DNA from 2 places in the Pseudomonas sp. LBUM1661 genome. Region 2 is predicted to be linked to the other one. Evidence: riboswitches for the same ligand, from Rfam matches in the RefSeq annotation. Region 2 holds a riboswitch; the other holds the start of a gene.

Region 1 (4,357 bases), 900 kb from region 2:
TCGAGCAATGCCCGCAGCGTGCTGACAGGGCAGCCGCGCTGGCAGCCCAGACCGACTGCCAGGGTCGGCGCTGCGCTGGCATCTGTCATGCGTGGTATTGACCCGCGCTTTTGCGGCGGAACAACCAGGCACTGATCAGGCCCAGGGCCAGCCAGAATCCCATGTTGGTCAGCTGCGAAGCGATTTTGAACTGGGTTTCCAGCGCTTGCGGCGCGAGCATCGAATGCACTTCCGGTTGCGGAGCGCCGATCAAATGAGGAACGGCCAGGATCGCCGCGCCAAGGACTTTCATCAGCCAGTGGCGGCTAAACACGATCAGCGCGATGCCGACGGCGGTGGAGGCCGCCGCGCCAATCCACCAGAACTGCCGTTGTGCCAGATCGGCCGCAGCGGTGCCGGGCAACTCAGGCGGCAGGCCGAGGGTCGGCGCGAGCACGAAGGTCGCATAACCGGCCAGGCCCCAGAGCAAGCCCTGCGAGGTTTTGGTCGGTGCACGCAAGGTGTAGAGACCAGCGAGCATCAGGGCGAAACCGACAGCGACCACCAGATTACCGCCAGTGGTCGACAGCACGCGCTGCCAGCCGTCTTCAGGTTCCCAGGCTTCGGCGTCGTGGGTGTGAGCGGTGACAGCACCGGCGTCGTGTTCGTGGACTACAACAGCGGCTGGTTCGGATTTTTCGTAGGTTTCTGCCTGTAAAATCAACGGAGCCACCCAGAAGCTTTGCAGCAGGGTCAGCAGCAGGGCGGCCAGCAGTCCGGTGAAACCTGCGGTTTGCGCAATACGCTTGATCATGTCGGCAGGTCTCAATGGCACGGGAAAGCGGAGCTGTGACGGGTGTCGTGCGCGGCGTTGTGCACTGCTTCGATGTGCGAGAAACCGGCGAAATACACCAGGCTAGCGCCAAGGATCGATGCGCAAACGGCAGCGGTCAGGCGTTGAGTCAGGGTCGTGGTGGTGCTGGCGGTCTTATCGGTGTTGCTGCCGGTGCTGCTGATAATCGACATGGCGCTTCCCTCTGGTCTGTCAGTGGGTGAATAGAGCGCATGGAAGATCTCTGCGAGTCGGGCGCGCAGAGGTTCAAACAGCGCCCGCCCACCGCGGGTTTGTTATTCAGTGAACGTAATGGTCACTGTGTGTTGCGGGCCGGTCTCCGGGCTCACGAGGGGCTAGGCTTGCGCCTTGACCTGCAAGCATCACCTTCCCATGCCGAACTGCTGGCACAGTGGATCTGACGCTTCGCTCGCTTACCGTTGCGGGGGCAGCACCGGACTGACATGGCCTTGAGTAAAGCACATGATTCACCGGTTTCCCGTTTCACCCTGTGAAGGGCACCCGTAACAAGGTGAGTAGGAGAGCATGGGCGGGGGTTGGGCGTCAATTGGCAGGGGTTCTCAGTTGATACCGAGTCGCTCCCTTCGCGGGCAAGCCTCGCTCCTACAAAAAGCACCGCGGTCCTGTAGGAGCGAGGCTTGCCCGCGAAGGCGTCATTTCAACCACCGCGAACTTCGCTAGAACATTGACCCGCCCCCACACGATGCGTAGCCTTGCGCTTTCGAGGTTCTTCGGCGTTTTGCCGAAGCTAAGAAGGGAACGCGGTCGATGCCGCGGCTGCCCCCGCAACTGTGAACGGTGATGTTCGCTGCCACGCCACTGCAAACGCCGTCCAACGGGTTCGCGGGAAGGCGCAGCCAACGCCAGTCCAACGATTGGCACACCGTCAGCCAGGAGACCTGCCTCGACACAGATTCTCACTACAACCGGGCGGGGTGATCCGGTGGCGAACTCTTCCGCGCGCGCACGTCGCAGCGATTGTCGTCCCGTATGCCCGCCACCTTGCCAAAGGGCATCCGATGAAAACACTGGCCAAACTCCCCGTCACCATCGTTACCGGCTTCCTCGGCTCGGGCAAAACCACCTTGCTTCGACACATGCTCGACAACGCTCAGGGCCGCCGTATCGCGGTGATCGTCAACGAGTTCGGCGAGCTGGGCATCGACGGCGAAATCCTCAAGCAGTGCGCCATCGGCTGCACCGAAGAAGAAGCCAACGGCCGCGTCTACGAACTGGCCAACGGCTGCCTGTGCTGCACCGTCCAGGAAGAATTCTTCCCGGTGATGCGCGAACTGGTGGCCCGTCGCGGCGACCTCGACCACATCCTGATCGAAACCTCGGGCCTGGCCCTGCCAAAACCGTTGGTTCAAGCCTTCCAGTGGCCGGAAATCCGCAGCGCCTGCACCGTCGATGCGGTGATCACCGTGGTCGACAGCCCGGCCGTGGCCGCCGGCACCTTCGCCGCATTCCCGGATCAGGTCGACGCCCAGCGCAAACTCGACCCGAACCTCGATCACGAATCACCGCTGCACGAACTGTTCGCCGACCAACTGGCCAGCGCCGACCTGGTGATCCTCAACAAGGCCGACCTGATCAGCGCGGAAGACCTCGCCCGTGTACGCCTGGAAGTCGCCGAAGAACTGCCGCCAGCGGTCAAAGTCATCGAAGCCAGCAGCGGCCGCGTTCCATTGGACGTACTGATTGGCTTGGGCGCCGGTTCCGAAGAACACATCGACAGCCGTCACAGCCATCACGATCACCACCACGAAGGTGAAGACGATCATGACCACGATGCTTTTGATTCGATCTCCATCGAATTGCCGCAAGCCGACGAAAGCCTGCTGATGGACGCACTGACGCAGTTGGTTGTGCAACACGGCATCCTGCGCGTCAAAGGTTTCGCCGCGATCCCGAACAAGCCGATGCGTCTGCTGATCCAGGGCGTGGGCACGCGCTTCGACAAGCATTTCGACCGCCAGTGGGGCGCCGAAGAAGCGCGCACCACGCGCCTGGTGTTGATCGGCCAGGAACTGGACGCCGCTCTGCTCGAAGCGCAATTGCGCGCTGCGCTTAGCGTTTAAGCCATGCACCTGCTCAGGACCCAGCCCGGCGGTTTCGTCTCGGATGACAACATTGCCGACCTTGGACAAACCCCCGCCGAGCTGGTGATCCTGTGCAGCGGCGACTCCAGCCTGGCGCTGCTCGCCGAAGCGGCGCAGCAGTTGCCCGACGATTACCCGAGCGTGCGCCTGGCCAACCCGATGCAGGTGCAGAATCACGCCTCGGTCGACCTGTATGTCGACGAAGTGCTGCGCCATGCCAAGGTGATTCTGATTTCACTGCACGGCGGCATCGCCTATTGGCGTTACGGCGTCGAGCAACTGGTGCAGCTCTCGGAGCGTGGAGTGCAACTGATTCTGGTGCCGGGTGATGATCGCCCGGACCCGGAGCTCAGTGATCTGAGCACCGTGCCCGCCGAAGACCGCGACCGCCTCTGGCAGTTTTTGCGTCAGGGCGGCATGGGCAATGCCCTGGACTTTTTCCGCTGCCTGGCCAACCGTTGGCTGGACCGCGACTACGCCTGGACCGAGCCGCAAACCCTGCCGCGCACCGCGATCTACCATCCACAAAAAAACCCCGCCGACCTACGCGATTGGCAAGCCGACTGGCAGGCTGATCAACCGGTGGCGGCGGTGCTGTTCTACCGCTCGCATTTGCAGGCGGCGAACACCGGTTTCATCGATGTTTTTTGCCAGCGTCTGCAAGCGGCGGGGCTCAATCCGCTGCCGATTGCCGTGGCCAGTTTGAAGGAGCCCGGCTGCCTGACGGTGGTCGAGGACCTGCTGGACGAGACTGAAGCGGCGGTGATTCTCAACACCACCGGTTTCGCCCAGTCCAGCCCTGAAGCGCCGCACCTGCGACCGTTTCGCCGCAACATCCCGGTGATCCAGGCAATTTGCGCCCAGGACAACGAACCTGGTTGGCGCGCCAGCGAGCAAGGCCTCGGCCCGCGTGATTTGGCGATGCACATTGCGCTGCCGGAACTGGACGGGCGGATCATCAGCCGCCCGATCAGCTTCAAGGATTTGGCGTGGCGCAGTGAGCGCAGTCAGTCCGATGTGGTGTGTTATCGGCCGCAACCGGAACGCATGGATTTCGTCGCCGAACTGGCGCGGCGCTGGATCGATCTGGCACGGGTGCCGAACGCAGAAAAACGCATCGCCCTGATCCTCGCCAACTACCCGACGCGCGATGGTCGCATCGGCAATGGCGTCGGCCTCGACACGCCGGCCGCTGCGCTGAACATCCTGCGTGCGCTGCATCAAGAAGGTTATCCGCTGCCCGCCGAATTGCCGGACAGCGGCACCGCGTTGATCCAGCAGTTGCTCGGTGGCGTCAGCAATGACCTCGAGACCCTCGACCAGCGTCCGTGCCAGCAAAGCCTTGCGATGGACGACTACCTGCTGATGTTCAACGCGCTGCCTGACGCCAACCGCGAAGCTGTGCTGGAACGATGGGGTTCAC
Region 2 (4,357 bases):
GCGGCTTCGAGCAAGCGGCGCAGGAGTTCGGGCTCGACGGTGCCGCCGCTGAAGTGGCGCATGTCGCGGCGTTCGGCGATGGCTCGGTAGACCGCTTGGCGTTCGGCTTCGGAGAAGGCGTTGTCGGTCATGGCCTCTTCGCGGGCAAGCCCGCTCCCACAGTGGACCGCGTTTCTTCAGGCAACACACTTGCTAATGTGGGAGCGGGCTTGCCCGCGAAGGCGGCTTCAGGGTCGGGAAGAAATAGCGCGGCGATCGCATGCGGATTCGACGGAAAATAAAAGTGCACGTAAGAAGCCGTCATCCGCCCCTCGCGATACACCGCCTCTGCCCCACGCCCGCCATTAGGACTCAGGCCTCGAGCAATCGGCTCAAGCTCAGTGCTGGTCAGCGAGTGGTGGTAAGTGTGCCCGCGCAGCGAACCTTCCGGCAGTTCGACCGCTTGCAACGCCAATGCCGCCAAACGCTTTTGCATCACCGCATCCCCCGCCAGCAAGCCGACCAGTTCAGCGCGAGTGCCTTCGACATCGGTCAACGAGTCGAGCAGATAAAGCATGCCACCGCATTCGGCCAGCAACGGTTTACCCGCCGCGTGGTGAGCGCGGATCGCGGTCAGCATTTCGGTGTTTTGTGCCAGCGCCACATGGTGCAGCTCCGGGTAACCACCCGGCAGATAGAGGCTGTCCGCTTCCGGCAATTGCGTGTCACGGATCGGCGAGAAAAACAGCAACTCAGCGCCCATCGCCCGCAGCAGATCCAGGCTCGCGCCATAGGTGAACGCGAACGCTTCGTCACGGGCCACGGCGATGCGCACGCCGGCCAGCAACGGTTCGGCAACGATCACATCAGGAGCGGCGAATTCCACCGCCGGTGGCAGCGCAACCTCGCAGCTGCTGGCCAGCGCATCGGCCGCCGCATCGAGGCGCAGATCGAGATCGTTCAGCTCGCTGGCCTGCACCAGCCCCAAGTGACGACTCGGCAATTCGATCCCGGTTTCCCGGGACAAGGCGCCGTACCAGCGCAGGCCCTCGGTCAGGCTGCCTTCGAGCAATTGCGCATGACGCAGGGTGCCAACGCGGTTGGCCAAGACACCGGCGAACGGCAAATCCGGCTGATAGCGCGCCAGCCCCAGGGCCAGCGCGCCAAACGTCTGGGCCATGGCGGTGCCGTCGATCACGCCGAGCACCGGCACACCGAAATGCCGCGCCAGGTCTGCGCTGGACGGCGTGCCATCGAACAATCCCATGACGCCTTCGATAAGAATCAGATCGGCTTCACCGGCGGCTTCCCACAACAGTCGACGACTTTCCTGCTCACCAACCATCCACATGTCCAGTTGATACACCGGCGCACCGCTGGCGCGCTCAAGAATCATCGGGTCGAGAAAGTCCGGTCCGCATTTGAACACGCGCACCTTGCGTCCCTGATTGCGATGCAAACGGGCCAGCGCGGCAGTGACAGTGGTCTTGCCCTGACCGGAGGCCGGCGCGGCGATCAGCACCGCCGGGCAATGACGGGGTTGATTCACAGCTCGACGCCTTTTTGCGCTTTGATCCCGGCCTGGAACGCGTGCTTGATCACGCCCATTTCGGTGACGGTGTCGGCCAGCTCAATCATCTCTGGTTTGGCGCCGCGACCGGTCACGACCACGTGCTGCATCGGCGGACGGGCCTGCAAATCGCTGAGCACCTGATCGAGACCGAGGTAGCCGTGCTTGAGGGCGATGTTCAACTCATCGAGCACCACCAGGCCGATGGACGGGTCGCGCAGCAGTTCCTGGGACACCAGCCAGGCGGCTTCGGCGGCGGCGATGTCACGCTGGCGATCCTGGGTTTCCCAGGTGAAGCCCTCGCCCATCACATGAAAGCGCACCTGCTCCGGAAAGCGCCGGAAGAACAATTCTTCACCGGTGCTGTTGCGGCCCTTGATGAACTGCACCACGCCGCATTGCATGCCGTGGCCCATGGACCGGGCGAGCATGCCAAACGCCGAACTGCTCTTGCCTTTACCGTTGCCGGTCAGCACCAGCAGCAGGCCGCATTCGTTCGGGGAATTGGCGATGCGTTCGTCGATCACGGCTTTTTTGCGCTGCATGCGCGCCAAATGGCGTTCGTCACGATCCGGGGTATCTGTCATGGGGGAGCTCTCCGTTGAGGCTGGATAACGGCGGGCAGGCACAAGAATAGACGGCAAGAAGCCTGGCATCGCCCACCGTGATGCCGCTGGATGAATCAGGCCGGTCTCCGGGCTCATGAGCGGCGCAAGGCCTGACTGCGCGCCTTCCCATGTCGATGATCGACACAGTGGCTCAAGACGCAGTTTTCATTCATTTACCGTTGCGGGGGCAGCGCCGGGATCGCGGTCCTTCATGCAATGAAGAGCTCACTCACCGGCTTCCCTGTTTCACTCTGTCGACCAAGGCCACAAAGCACCTGAAACAAGCCGCGAAGGTTAGAGGGTTGGGGGTGGAGCGTCAATTGAAGACGGGCGGCGCGCGCGATAAACTGCCGCCGATCAATTAAATGACGTCAATCTTGTGCCACACTCACAGCAGTGATATCAAAGAGCCACAACCTGACATCACAATAACAAGGGTGAGCCCCATGCAAGGCATGATCATCAGCAATCCGAAGCTGGAATTCCTGCGCCCGGTGCTGGAACGCTGGTTTGACTGTATTGACCGCTACAACGCCGTGCGCGGCGATAACGACACACCTTACTGGTACGACGAAAAAGCCAACCTCAGCCTGCTCTCCACTGCGGCATGGATGGCGGAAATGGTCACGCTGCAACAAACCCCCACGCGCAAACAGACCGAAGAAGGCGAACGCAACGGCCGCGCCGACCTGTTTATCGCCACCGCCGAAGAACGCGCCTATTTCCAAGCCACGCAACGCTGGCCGCGGGTCAACAGCCTTAACCTGACTCAAGCCTTGCAGGACATCACCAGCGACGCCAAGCGCATCAGCTACGCCAGCGACCTGAAACTCGGCTGCCTGTTCGTCGCGCCGCAAAAGTCCCAGCAAAGCGCCACGCCGGAAGAACTCCAGGACATGGTCGACGACCTGCAAAAGGAACACACCTGCGCCGTCGCCTGGTATTTCCCTTACGCCTACCGCAAGTTGCGCAACGAAGCCGGCCACTATCACCCAGGCATCGCCGTGCTGCTCAAAGAGGCTCGCGGCTGACCGGTTGAACCATCGCGCGCCTGCGCTTCTCTATTGAATTAGGTCACTGCATTCATAGGGAAGATCAGCATGCGCCAGCCTCAACTCGTTCTCGTCATTGCGCTCGCCGGAGGGCTCGCCGCCTGTGGTGAAACCTCCCGCCTGCAAGTCTCCGACGGCACCGGCCCGTCTCCCCAGCTCCCGGAACCCAACAAAACCCTGATCCCGACGGTGAACATCGCCCCGGCAATCGGCTGGCCAGCCGGCGCAAAACCGATCACAGCGGCGGGAACTCAAGTGACGGCGTTTGCTGAAGGCCTGGATCACCCGCGCTGGCTTTATGTGCTGCCTAACGGCGACGTGCTGGTCGCCGAAACCAATGCCCCACCGAAGCCCGATGACGGCAAAGGCATTCGCGGCTGGGTCATGGGTAAAGCCATGAGCCGCGCTGGCGCCGGAGTACCGAGTCCGAACCGGATCACGCTGCTGCGCGACAAGGACCATGACGGCATTGCCGAAACCCGCACGGTGTTCCTGGAAAACCTCAATTCGCCATTCGGCATGACCCTGGTTGGCAATGACCTGTACGTCGCTGACACTGATCGCTTGCTGCGCTTCCGTTATGAAAATGGCGATACGGCGATCAAATCGCAGCCGATGAAAGTGATCGATCTACCGGGTGGCACGCTGAATCACCACTGGACCAAAAACGTCATTGCCAGCAAGGACGGCAGCAAGCTCTACGTCACCGTGGGCTCCAACAGCAACGTCGGCGAAAACGGCCTGGACAAGGAAGAAGGTCGTGCGGCGATCTGGGAAGTGGATCGTGCCACCGGCAATCACCGAATCTTCGCCTCAGGCCTGCGCAATCCCAATGGCATGGCTTGGGAGCCTCGGAGCGGCGCCTTGTGGACGGCGGTCAACGAGCGCGATGAAATCGGCAGCGACCTGGTGCCGGACTACATCACCTCGGTCAAGGACGGCGCGTTCTATGGCTGGCCGTTCAGCTATTACGGCCAGCACGTGGACATTCGTGTCGAGCCACAAAATCCGGACCTGGTGGCCAAGGCCATTGCGCCGGACTATGCGGTCGGCCCACATACCGCATCGCTGGGCCTGACGTTTGCTGAAGGCACCACATTGCCAGCGCAGTTCAAGGAAGGCGCGTTCATCGGCCAGCACGGTTCGTG

Evidence for each region. A riboswitch is a leader RNA that binds a small molecule or an ion and turns the genes downstream of it on or off. The one in region 2 is predicted to bind cobalamin.
Region 1: linked by a shared signal. The riboswitch ahead of cobW (cobalamin biosynthesis protein CobW) and the one ahead of cobO (cob(I)yrinic acid a,c-diamide adenosyltransferase) in region 2 are both predicted to bind cobalamin.

What each region holds. Positions count from the first base shown of each region.
Region 1 is NZ_CP166794.1:2,747,046-2,751,402, forward strand. It holds gene ACA057_RS12685 (cobalamin biosynthesis protein) at 1-89, opposite strand, end outside; gene ACA057_RS12690 (CbtA family protein) at 86-793, opposite strand; gene ACA057_RS12695 (CbtB domain-containing protein) at 805-1,005, opposite strand; cobalamin riboswitch at 1,126-1,352, opposite strand; cobalamin riboswitch at 1,540-1,753, shown strand; gene cobW (cobalamin biosynthesis protein CobW) at 1,852-2,913, shown strand; gene cobN (cobaltochelatase subunit CobN) at 2,917-4,357, shown strand, end outside.
Region 2 is NZ_CP166794.1:1,848,092-1,852,448, reverse strand. It holds gene bluB (5,6-dimethylbenzimidazole synthase) at 1-131, opposite strand, end outside; gene ACA057_RS08465 (cobyrinic acid a,c-diamide synthase CobB) at 128-1,528, opposite strand; gene cobO (cob(I)yrinic acid a,c-diamide adenosyltransferase) at 1,525-2,136, opposite strand; cobalamin riboswitch at 2,218-2,451, opposite strand; gene ACA057_RS08455 (hypothetical protein) at 2,604-3,188, shown strand; gene ACA057_RS08450 (PQQ-dependent sugar dehydrogenase) at 3,258-4,357, shown strand, end outside.